Regions from separate parts of the Rhizobium sp. LEGMi-198b genome, predicted to be linked through region 3. Evidence: riboswitches for the same ligand, from Rfam matches in the RefSeq annotation. Region 3 holds a riboswitch; each other region holds the start of a gene.
What was found. Region 3 has a riboswitch for thiamine pyrophosphate ahead of ACXHXG_RS25895 (hydroxyethylthiazole kinase). Riboswitches for the same ligand answer to the same signal wherever they lie in the genome.
Positions count from the first base shown of each region.

Region 1: another riboswitch for thiamine pyrophosphate. It lies ahead of thiC (phosphomethylpyrimidine synthase ThiC); the one in region 3 lies ahead of ACXHXG_RS25895 (hydroxyethylthiazole kinase).
Region 2: another riboswitch for thiamine pyrophosphate. It lies ahead of thiB (thiamine ABC transporter substrate binding subunit); the one in region 3 lies ahead of ACXHXG_RS25895 (hydroxyethylthiazole kinase).

Region 1 covers NZ_JBSYVH010000015.1:16,575-19,846, forward strand. The annotation lists gene thiO (glycine oxidase ThiO) at 1-276, opposite strand, end outside; gene thiC (phosphomethylpyrimidine synthase ThiC) at 278-2,104, opposite strand; TPP riboswitch at 2,197-2,329, opposite strand; gene ACXHXG_RS31635 (FadR/GntR family transcriptional regulator) at 2,529-3,272, shown strand, end outside.
Region 2 covers NZ_JBSYVH010000004.1:221,894-225,165, reverse strand. The annotation lists gene ACXHXG_RS17545 (MDR family MFS transporter) at 1-1,027, shown strand, start outside; TPP riboswitch at 1,098-1,215, shown strand; gene thiB (thiamine ABC transporter substrate binding subunit) at 1,266-2,294, shown strand; gene thiP (thiamine/thiamine pyrophosphate ABC transporter permease ThiP) at 2,302-3,272, shown strand, end outside.
Region 3 covers NZ_JBSYVH010000008.1:49,155-52,426, reverse strand. The annotation lists gene ACXHXG_RS25905 (hypothetical protein) at 1-209, opposite strand, end outside; gene thiD (bifunctional hydroxymethylpyrimidine kinase/phosphomethylpyrimidine kinase) at 472-1,272, opposite strand; partial or broken gene ACXHXG_RS25895 (hydroxyethylthiazole kinase) at 1,296-1,442, opposite strand; TPP riboswitch at 1,495-1,591, opposite strand; gene ACXHXG_RS25890 (DHA2 family efflux MFS transporter permease subunit) at 1,677-3,155, opposite strand.

The sequences.
Region 1 (3,272 bases), on a different contig from region 3:
ATCGCGCGTCGATGCGACGACCAGCGTTCCGTTGCGGACGACCTTGCCCGGCAGGATCGCTTCCCACCGATCGGCGGCATCGAGGCCGCGTTTAAGCACAGTCTCAGCGGCGCTTTCGCGCTCGCACCAAGGCGCGAGCATGCCGCCGGCGAGCCAGGAAGCAGCGCGAGCGAAGTTTGGGTGCGGGTCGAAGACGATCACTTCCGCACCACGGGCTTGCAATTCGCGTGCGACCGTGAGGCCGGCGACGCCGGCCCCCTTCACAAGGACACGCATGTCAGTCTGCCTTATGGGTTGGGGTGTCGATCGGCATATAGAGATCGCCGCCCTCACGGTATTTCGCCGCCATCGCGTCCAGCCCTTCCTTCTGCGCTTCGGCGCGGATATCGTGCGAAATCCGCATGGAGCAGAATTTCGGGCCGCACATCGAGCAGAAATGCGCAACCTTGTGGGCTTCCTTTGGCAAGGTTTCGTCATGGAAGCTGCGGGCGGTGTCGGGATCGAGCGACAGGTTGAACTGGTCTTCCCAACGGAACTCGAAGCGGGCGCGCGACAATGCATCGTCGCGCACCTGCGCGGCCGGGTGCCCCTTGGCAAGGTCCGCCGCATGGGCGGCGATCTTGTAGGTGATGACACCTGTTTTGACGTCATTGCGATCGGGCAGGCCGAGATGTTCCTTCGGGGTGACGTAGCAGAGCATGGCCGTGCCGAACCAGCCAATCATGGCAGCGCCGATGCCCGAGGTGATATGATCGTAGCCCGGCGCGATATCGGTCGTCAGCGGCCCGAGCGTATAGAAAGGCGCCTCGCCACAAACGGCGAGCTGCTTGTCCATGTTTTCCTTGATCTTGTGCATCGGCACGTGGCCGGGGCCCTCGATCATCACCTGGCAATCCTTCGCCCAGGCGATCTTCGTTAGCTCGCCGAGCGTTTCGAGTTCGGCAAATTGCGCCGCGTCGTTGGCATCGGCGATCGAGCCGGGGCGCAGGCCGTCGCCGAGCGAGAAGGAGACGTCATAGGCGCGGCAGATATCGCAGATTTCCTCGAAATGTTCGTAGAGGAAGCTCTCGCGATGATGGTGAAGACACCACTTGGCCATGATCGAGCCGCCGCGCGAGACGATGCCGGTCACGCGATTGACGGTGAGTGGGATGTAATGCAGCCGTACGCCTGCATGGATGGTGAAATAATCGACGCCCTGTTCGGCCTGCTCGATCAGCGTGTCGCGATAGATCTCCCAGGTGAGGTCCTCGGCAATGCCGCCGACTTTTTCCAGCGCCTGGTAAAGCGGTACCGTGCCGATCGGCAGCGGCGAATTCCGGATGATCCATTCGCGGATATTGTGGATGTTGCGGCCCGTCGAAAGGTCCATGACGGTATCGGCGCCCCATCGGGCAGCCCAGACCATCTTTTCGACTTCCTCCGCCATCGATGACGTGACGGCGGAATTGCCGATATTGGCGTTGATCTTCACCAGAAAATTCCGGCCGATGATCATTGGTTCGCTTTCGGGGTGATTGATGTTAGCCGGGATAATCGCTCGGCCGGCGGCGACTTCCTGGCGGACGAATTCCGGCGTGACATGATCCGGAATATGAGCGCCGAAGCTCTCGCCGTCGCGAATCAGTGCTTCGGCGTTGGCCTTGCGGCCGAGGTTTTCGCGAATGGCGATGAACTCCATCTCCGGCGTAATGATGCCGGCCCGTGCATAAGCGAGCTGGGTGACGGCTTTACCGTCCCTGGCACGTAGCGGCCGGCGTCGCCCTGGGAATTCCGGCGTGAGCCGTTCGCCGCTGACAAAGCCGTTGTCCTCGGGGCGGACATGGCGGCCCACATAGGATTCGACATCGCCGCGGGCGAGCACCCAGTCACGGCGCAGTTGGGGCAGGCCCTGCTCGATGCGGATCTCGGCGCCCTCTATCGTGTAGGGACCGGAGGAATCATAGACGACGACAGGCGGCTCGCCTGCGGTCGGATGGACGCTGATCTCGCGCATCGGTACGCGGATATCGCTATGGATATCTCCAGAAATATGGATCTTCCGCGATGCCGGCATCGGGCCGGTCGTGACGGTCGGGGTAAGATTCTTTGCGGCAATGGTCATGGTTTGAGGCTCCAAATTGCAGTTGGAGACCCAGTCAATCAGCCGGAATGATGGAAAGACGCCGGCACGGATTCCACGCATGAATCCAAAGCCTTCGAGCGCTTGCACCGTCCCTACGCCAGTATGAACTGGATCAGGTTCAACGGGTCACTGCGCCCACAATCGGCAAAGCCGTATTGTTCAGCAGTATCTCAGCCCCTTGCCGGGACCCCCCTGGTGAATGTCGGTGATCGTAAAGGGCCGCTGCTGATGATGTCAAGCTTGCTCTCATTGCGGCTCGGGCGTCGACCGATACCTCTGACCCGAGCCTGGCTGATGAAAGATGTCCGTATTGGCGGTTACAGGAGGAAATTGGCTTGACTGATTTGCTCAACCATTCTTAATAAACTGATCTGCTGGACCAACCAGTGGACCGGAGGGTGTGATGGACGAAAGTCCGATCTTAACCGAGGTGCCGAATATCGCGCGTGGTCTCGCCCGCCGGACGGCGCGTGACGTTATCGCCCAGAAGCTGATGGTCCTGATAGCAACCAACATGTTGCGGCCGGGCGACGAGTTGCCGGGCGAGCGCGAACTGGCAAGCGTTCTCCATGTCAGCCGCGAAACGGTGCGCGGCGCCATCCAGACCCTGGCCGCGCAGGGTATCATCGCGGTTTCGCATGGCAGCCGCAGCCGCGTTTGCAAGGTCGACCTCAGCCACATCACGGTGACGATCGCCTCTCCCAACGCAATCGACAGCTACGATCTGGAGTCGGTTCACGCGGCCCGTCTCCATGTCGAGCTCAAGGTCGTCGGCGACGCTGCCGAACGGATCGACGATGCGACGCTGGCAAAGTTGCAGGCTCTTCTGGAGGCGCAGCGGCTTGGCGGAGACGATGTGATGCGTTTCCTCATTTGCGACCGCGAATTCCACGTTGCGATCTATCGCGCCGGTGGAAACCCGCTGCTCGCCGACTTTGTCACTGACCTATACACCTACATGATGAATTACCGCCGCAACGCCATGTCCAAGCCGGGCGCTATCGAAGCGAGCTACGACGATCATCTATCGATCTACGAGGCTCTCGCACGGCATGACCGCGATGCCGTCGTCGACGCGTTCCGGCATCATCTGACGCGTATTTACGAAACGACCAAGGTTCTGCTGGCGACCGGCAATACCGGCAAT
Region 2 (3,272 bases), on a different contig from region 3:
CTGGCGCTCGATCTTCCTCGTCAACGTGCCGATCGGCTTTATCGTTCTGGCCGGCCTCGCCTTCATGCTGCCGTACCGCAAACCCGCCCGCAAGCCGAAGATCGACTATGCCGGCGCGCTCCTCCTTGCGCTGACGACCACCAGCATCGTGCTTGCCGCTGACGGCACGGAGCTCTTCGGCTCATTGCTTTCGCCGCAATGCCTCGGGATCACCGCCTTCGGCGCGCTCTGTGCGCTGGCCTGGGTTTTCGTCGAACGTCGCGCGCCGGAGCCGATCGTGCCGATGACGCTGTTCCGCAACCCGACCTTCGGCCTGCTGCTGATCATCTCGGTCACCAGCGGCGCGGTGGCAATCGGCATGGTCAATTATTTCGCGCTCTTCCTGCAGACGACGACCGGCCTGTCGCCATCCATGGCGGGCCTGCTGTTCATCCTGTTGACCGGCGGCATCGTCTGCGGTTCGCTTTCGGCCGGCCGGCTGATCTCGATGAAGGGCCGCTACAAGCCCTTCGCCATCGCCAGCGCCGCCTGCAGCACCATCGCCTTCGCCACGCTGGCGCATGTTCACGCCGGCACGCCGATCGTCTTCATCGGCGCCCTGATGCTGCTGCATGGCATCGGCATCGGCCTGGCACAACAAGTCCCGGTCATTGGCGTGCAGAATGCCGCAGCCAGCCGCGACGTCGGTGCCGCCACCGGCGCCGTGACGCTCTCGCGCATGGGCGGCGCCTCGATCGCCATTTCCATCTACGGCGCCATCATCGCCGCCAAGCTCGGCAATATCGGCGTTTCCATCCCCGGTGTCGCCAATATCGAGGAGCTGACGCCGAAGATGATGGCGGCCCTGCCGGACGCCACGCGCGAAAGCGTTGCCAATGCCTATGCGAGCGCCTTCAGCCCACTGTTCATGACGGCCGCCGCCATCTGTTTCCTCGGCCTGCTGACGGCGATCTCATTGAAGAACGTGCAATTGCCCGGCTCCGCCAAGAAGCTCGACAGCCAGGCGGCTGCGCACGCGGCCGAGTAAAACGAACGTACTGCAATCGACAGGGGAATCATTCCCCTTGTCATCGCTTCGTCACAGGAATAAACCTGCCAACGCTCTAACGGGGTGCCTTATGTCTTTCGAAGACATCTGGCTGAGAGGCTTTCACCGGCCAACCCGCGGAACCTGATCCGGCTAACACCGGCGGAGGGATTAGACGCGTGACAAAATCATGGCGCCCTTTTCCCGTTCAAAACGAAACCAACGAGGAGGCGCTGTCATGCCCAACCGATCGCTATTGTCACTGTTTACCGGCTTGGCTCTCGCCGCCGGCGCAACGCTTTTCGCCGCCCCGGGCGCCGAAGCCGCCGACAAGACGCTCACCATCTACACCTATGAAAGCTTCACCGCCGACTGGGGTCCGGGCGCCAAGGTCAAGGCCGCCTTCGAGAAGACCTGCGGCTGCACGGTCAATTACGTCAGCGTCACCGACGGCGTGGCGCTGCTTTCTAGGCTGAAGCTGGAAGGCACGGGCACGAAAGCGGACGTCGTTCTCGGCCTCGACACCAACCTCGTCGACGAGGCCAAGGACACTGGCCTGTTCGACGCCAGTGGCATCGACACATCAGGCCTGAAGGTTCCGGGCGATTTCAAAGACGACGTCTTCGTCCCCTATGACTACGGCCATTTCGCCGTCGTCTACGATACGCAGGTGGTCAAGAATCCGCCAAAGAGCCTGAAGGATCTGGTCGAGGGCGATCCGTCGCAGAAGATCGTCATCGAGGACCCCCGCACCTCGACGCCGGGCCTCGGCCTGCTGCTCTGGGTCAAGTCGGTCTATGGCGACAAGGCGGCCGATGCCTGGACGAAGCTCAAGGGCCGCATCCTGACCGTGACGCCCGGCTGGTCGGAAGCCTATGACCTCTTCACCAAGGGCGAGGCACCGATGGTGCTCTCCTATACGACGTCGCCGGCCTATCATATGGTCGTAGACAAGACCGACCGCTATCAGGCGGCCGCCTTCTCCGAGGGCCATTACATCCAGATCGAGGTCGCCGGCCTGATCAAGTCGTCTGCGAACAAGGACCTTGCCCGCGACTTCCTGAAGTTCATGGTTTCGCCCGGCTTCCAGGACACAATCCCGACCAACAACTGGATGATGCCGGTCTCGGCGACGTCCGAGCCGCTGCCGGATGCCTTCAGTAAGCTGGTCGTCCCGTCGAAGACCTTCCTGATGAGCCCCGATGTGGTCGAGAAGAACCGCAAGGCCTGGATCGACGAATGGCTGGCCGCCACCAGCACCAATTGATGCCGAGATGCTGCTGACGGCGCCGGAGAAAAGACATGCCATCACCGGCGGGGCCTTCAGCCTCGCCGGTATCGTGTTTTTCATCGGCCTTGCCATCGTCACCCTGCTTGCCGCCGGCATCGAATCCGCCGACGGCAATCCGCTTGCCGATCCCTATCTTCTGCGCGTGCTGCGCTTCACCCTGCTGCAGGCAACGCTGTCCACCCTGCTTTCTGTCGCCCTCGCAATTCCGGTCGCCCGCGCGCTGGCGCGGCAACCGCGATTTCTCGGCCGGCTCTGGCTGATACGCCTGATGGCCGTTCCCATGGGCCTGCCGGTGCTGATCGGCGCGCTGGGCCTGCTCGGCATATGGGGGCGTCAGGGCGTTCTCAACCAGCTATTGACGGGGCTCGGCCTAGCGCAGCCGGTCAGCATCTACGGGCTGACGGGCATCCTGCTGGCGCACGTCTTCTTCAACCTGCCGCTCGCCGCCCGCCTGATGCTCGCCGGGCTGGAACGCGTGCCGGCGGAATATTGGCTAATGGCCGGTGGCCTCGGCATGCGCCCCGCCTCCGTCTTTCGTTTCATCGAATGGCCGGTGCTGCGCGGCCTCATTTCCGGCATCGCCGGCCTGATCTTCATGCTCTGTGCCACCAGCTTCACGCTGGTGCTGATCCTCGGTGGCGGCCCGGCCGCGACCACGCTCGAGGTGGCGATCTATCAAGCATTGCGCTTTGATTTCGATCCCGGCCGCGCCGTAGCCCTGTCCCTGCTGCAGATCGTGGTGACCGCCGCCATTCTCGGCGCCATGGCCTTGCTTCCAGCGCCGGACGATCACGGGCTGACGGCAGGCCGCGCCGTGCGGCGCATCGATGGAACAGTGCCCGCCGCCAAACTGGCCGACAGCACGCTGCTCCTGCTCGCCACCCTATTCATCGGCCTGCCGCTCGCCTCGGTGGTCGTCACCGGCCTCAAGGCAGATCTTCTGAGGCTCGTCAG
Region 3 (3,272 bases):
GCGTAGACGATAAGGTACAAGCCAGCATAGAAGGTAAAACCGGCGATAATCTCGCCGGTCGTGCAGAGGTTCCTGACCTCGACTTCTTTGAGAATCGGATGCAGCGAGAACGGATGGTCGCCGGTCTGCGAGTTGAAATTCCGAAATGCCTCGATCAGCAGCGTCACCGCTCCGGCTGCAATGGCGCCCGCGTAGATCAAATCGTTCATCGCCAGGCGTCCGAGGTCTGTCTCTCAGGGGCAGTTTTGAGCTGATGAATTGCAAGGACCAGCGGCCATTGCTCGGTTCTCGTCGATGACGACAAAACCAGCAATTCCAAAAGCGAGGACACTCATCATCAATAAGAACTTGATCATGTGTTCACTCTTTTAATGGTGGTGATTTTTAATTATATCGCACTTAAAACTTGCGTCAACTGCGCGACAAAGGACGTATGTTCGCCTGTTAGTCGACATATGTCGCCGTTCAGCTTTATGGCCAAAGCTCGTAGAAGTGCTGGACCGGCCCATGACCGGTGCCGACGGTGAGCGTTTGGGCCGCCGCAACCGCGCCCGCAAGATAATGCTTGGCGGTGGCAACAGCTTCCGTCAGTGTCGAACCCTTTGCAATCTCCGCCGCCAAGGCGCTGGACAGCGTGCAGCCGGTTCCATGCGTATTCTTGGTTGGCATGCGACCGGCTTCGAACCAGGTCAGCCCCTCCGGGCTTGCGAGAACATCAGGGCTTTCATCGCCGGCAAGATGCCCGCCCTTGACCAGAACGGCCAGCGGGCCGAGCTTTGCTAAGCTTTCTGCCTGCCGCGCCATCGTCTCGCGATTTTCGGCAACGGGTTCGTGCAGAAGTGCCGCCGCTTCGGGCAGATTGGGCGTCAGCAGCGCGGCCAGGGGAAGAAGACGGTTGGTCAGGACGTCGACGGCATCCGCGGCAAGCAGCGCTGCACCGCCCTTGGCGATCATGACGGGGTCCAGCACGATTGGCACGCCTCGATGGGGAGCGAGCGCATCGGCAACGGCTTCGGCGATTGCCGCATTGGCAATCATGCCGATCTTGACGGCATCGACGCGTATATCGGCAAAGATCGCCTTGATCTGATCGGCGACGAACTGCGGAGGAACGGGGTGAACGCCGGAAACGCCTTGCGTGTTCTGGGCCGTCAACGCGGTCAGCGCCGCCATGCCGTAGACGCCGCGTGCCGAAAATGTCTTCAGGTCGGCTTGAATGCCGGCGCCGCCGGAGGGGTCGGAGCCGGCGATGGAGAGGACGTTTCGGATCATGGGCGTGCCTTTCTGATCCCGCCGATAGACAACGCACCGGAGATTGCGGCGAATTCGCCGACCTCCGTTTCGGCAAACGCCGTCGCGACCAAGTTGGTGATGCATTGCACCAGTGGAGGGTTTGTCCGCATGGCCGTCAGCAGCGCGCCGGGAGTGGTTTTATCTTGCATATCGCCCCTTTCGGGCGGGGCGAGACGCGAAGGGGACAACGACAAGAGCACGCCGAGACCCCGAGCGACTCCCTCCGCCAGCATTATCTGGTTCAGGTTCAAAGGGTGCTTCTCAGCCCATCACGCGACGGGCGCCCCTGTCTCTCATCACCGTCTTTTTCGCAGAGAAAGACCGCCCTGTCACCAGCAAATCGCAGTCTCGAGATGACCGAGCTTCCGCAGCGTCGAATGTGTCTAGTGGTGGTGGCCCGCCTCCGGCCCGTGTTCTGGCTTTCTGATGAACAAGGCGGCCGCGATCGCTCCCAGCGAGATGATCGCCCCACAGAGAAATGCCGCCTTAATGCCGCCGGTCGTTGCCGTAAGGATACTGGCGCCGCTAGCGGAGAGGCTGGTGGACCGGAGCGTCATGATCGCGACGAACAGCGCGGTGCCGGCGGCACCGGCGACTTGCTGGGTCGCACCGAGCATGGCGCTGCCATGCGAATAGAGGTTCGGCGGTAGCGATCCCAGGCTGACGGTGAATAGCGGCGTGAACATCAGCGCAAGACCGATGCTGAGCACGATATGGGCGATCAACAGCATCCAAAACGGCGTATCCTGCTGAATGAAGACCAGTCCGCCCATCACCATGCTGAGCATGATGGCCCCCGGAATGATCAACGGTGCTGGACCGTATTTATCGAACAGGCGCCCGACGGTCGGTGCGCAAAGGCCCATGATCAGCCCGCCAGGCAGCAACAGCAGTCCGGTTTGCAGCGTCGACAATCCCAGCACGTTTTGCAGATAGATGGGCAGCAGGATGAAGACGCCGAACATCGACATCATCAGAATGGCCATCATGGCGGCGGCGATCGTGAAGGTCTTTGTGGTCAAGGTGCGCAGATCGAGCAGCGCTCTATTCTGTTTCTGCAAATGCAACTGACGCAATACGAAAACCGCGATGACGACAGCGCCGGTCAGGAGCGGAATCCATGGCGACACCACGGGCGCGCGAAGTGCTGCGTCGCCGAGCCCGCTGAGGCCGTAGACGAAACCGCCGAAACCGATGGCTGAGAGGATGATCGAAAAGATATCGATCGGCGCGGTGGTTGGAACCGTCACGTTCTTCATCCGCAAGGCGCCAAGCGTCAATGCGCCCAACGCGATCGGCAAGACCAGGAGGAACAGCCAGCGCCATTCGAGCGCCGAAAGGATGAGGCCGGAAATGGTTGGCCCGATGGCCGGCGCCACCGATATGACGACCGAGATATTACCCATGGTCCTGCCGCGGGAGTCCGGCGGCACCAAGGTCATCACTGTCGTCATCAGCAGTGGCATCATGATCGCCGTGCCCGAGGCTTGCACGATCCGCCCGAGAACAAGTGCGGCGAAACCCGGCGCCAGCGCCGAGATCAGCGTACCGGCGCTGAAGAGCGACATGGCGAGAATGAATACTGGCCGGGTGTTGAGCCGTTGCAGCAGGTATCCGGTGATCGGGATGACGACGGCCATGGTCAGCATGAAGGCCGTGGTCAACCACTGAGCGGCACTCGCGGTGATATCGAGATCCGCCATCAGATGGGGGAGCGCAACACCCATGATGGTTTCGTTGAGAATGACGACAAAAGCCGACACCAGCAGCAGGGCTATAACGAGTTTGTTGCGGGCACTATGGTCTTCCACGGTGGGAATATCCTGTTCCACATCGGCAAAAGTCTGGCTTTCGGTCGTCATGGTGCTGCCTTGAGTTTGAATTCAGAAGGGCAATCGAATTGCCTGGAACGGTGAACCGCTTGGCGCTTTCCCGATTATGACGAACGGCCGCGTGAGATTACGACACGTGCAGCGAAT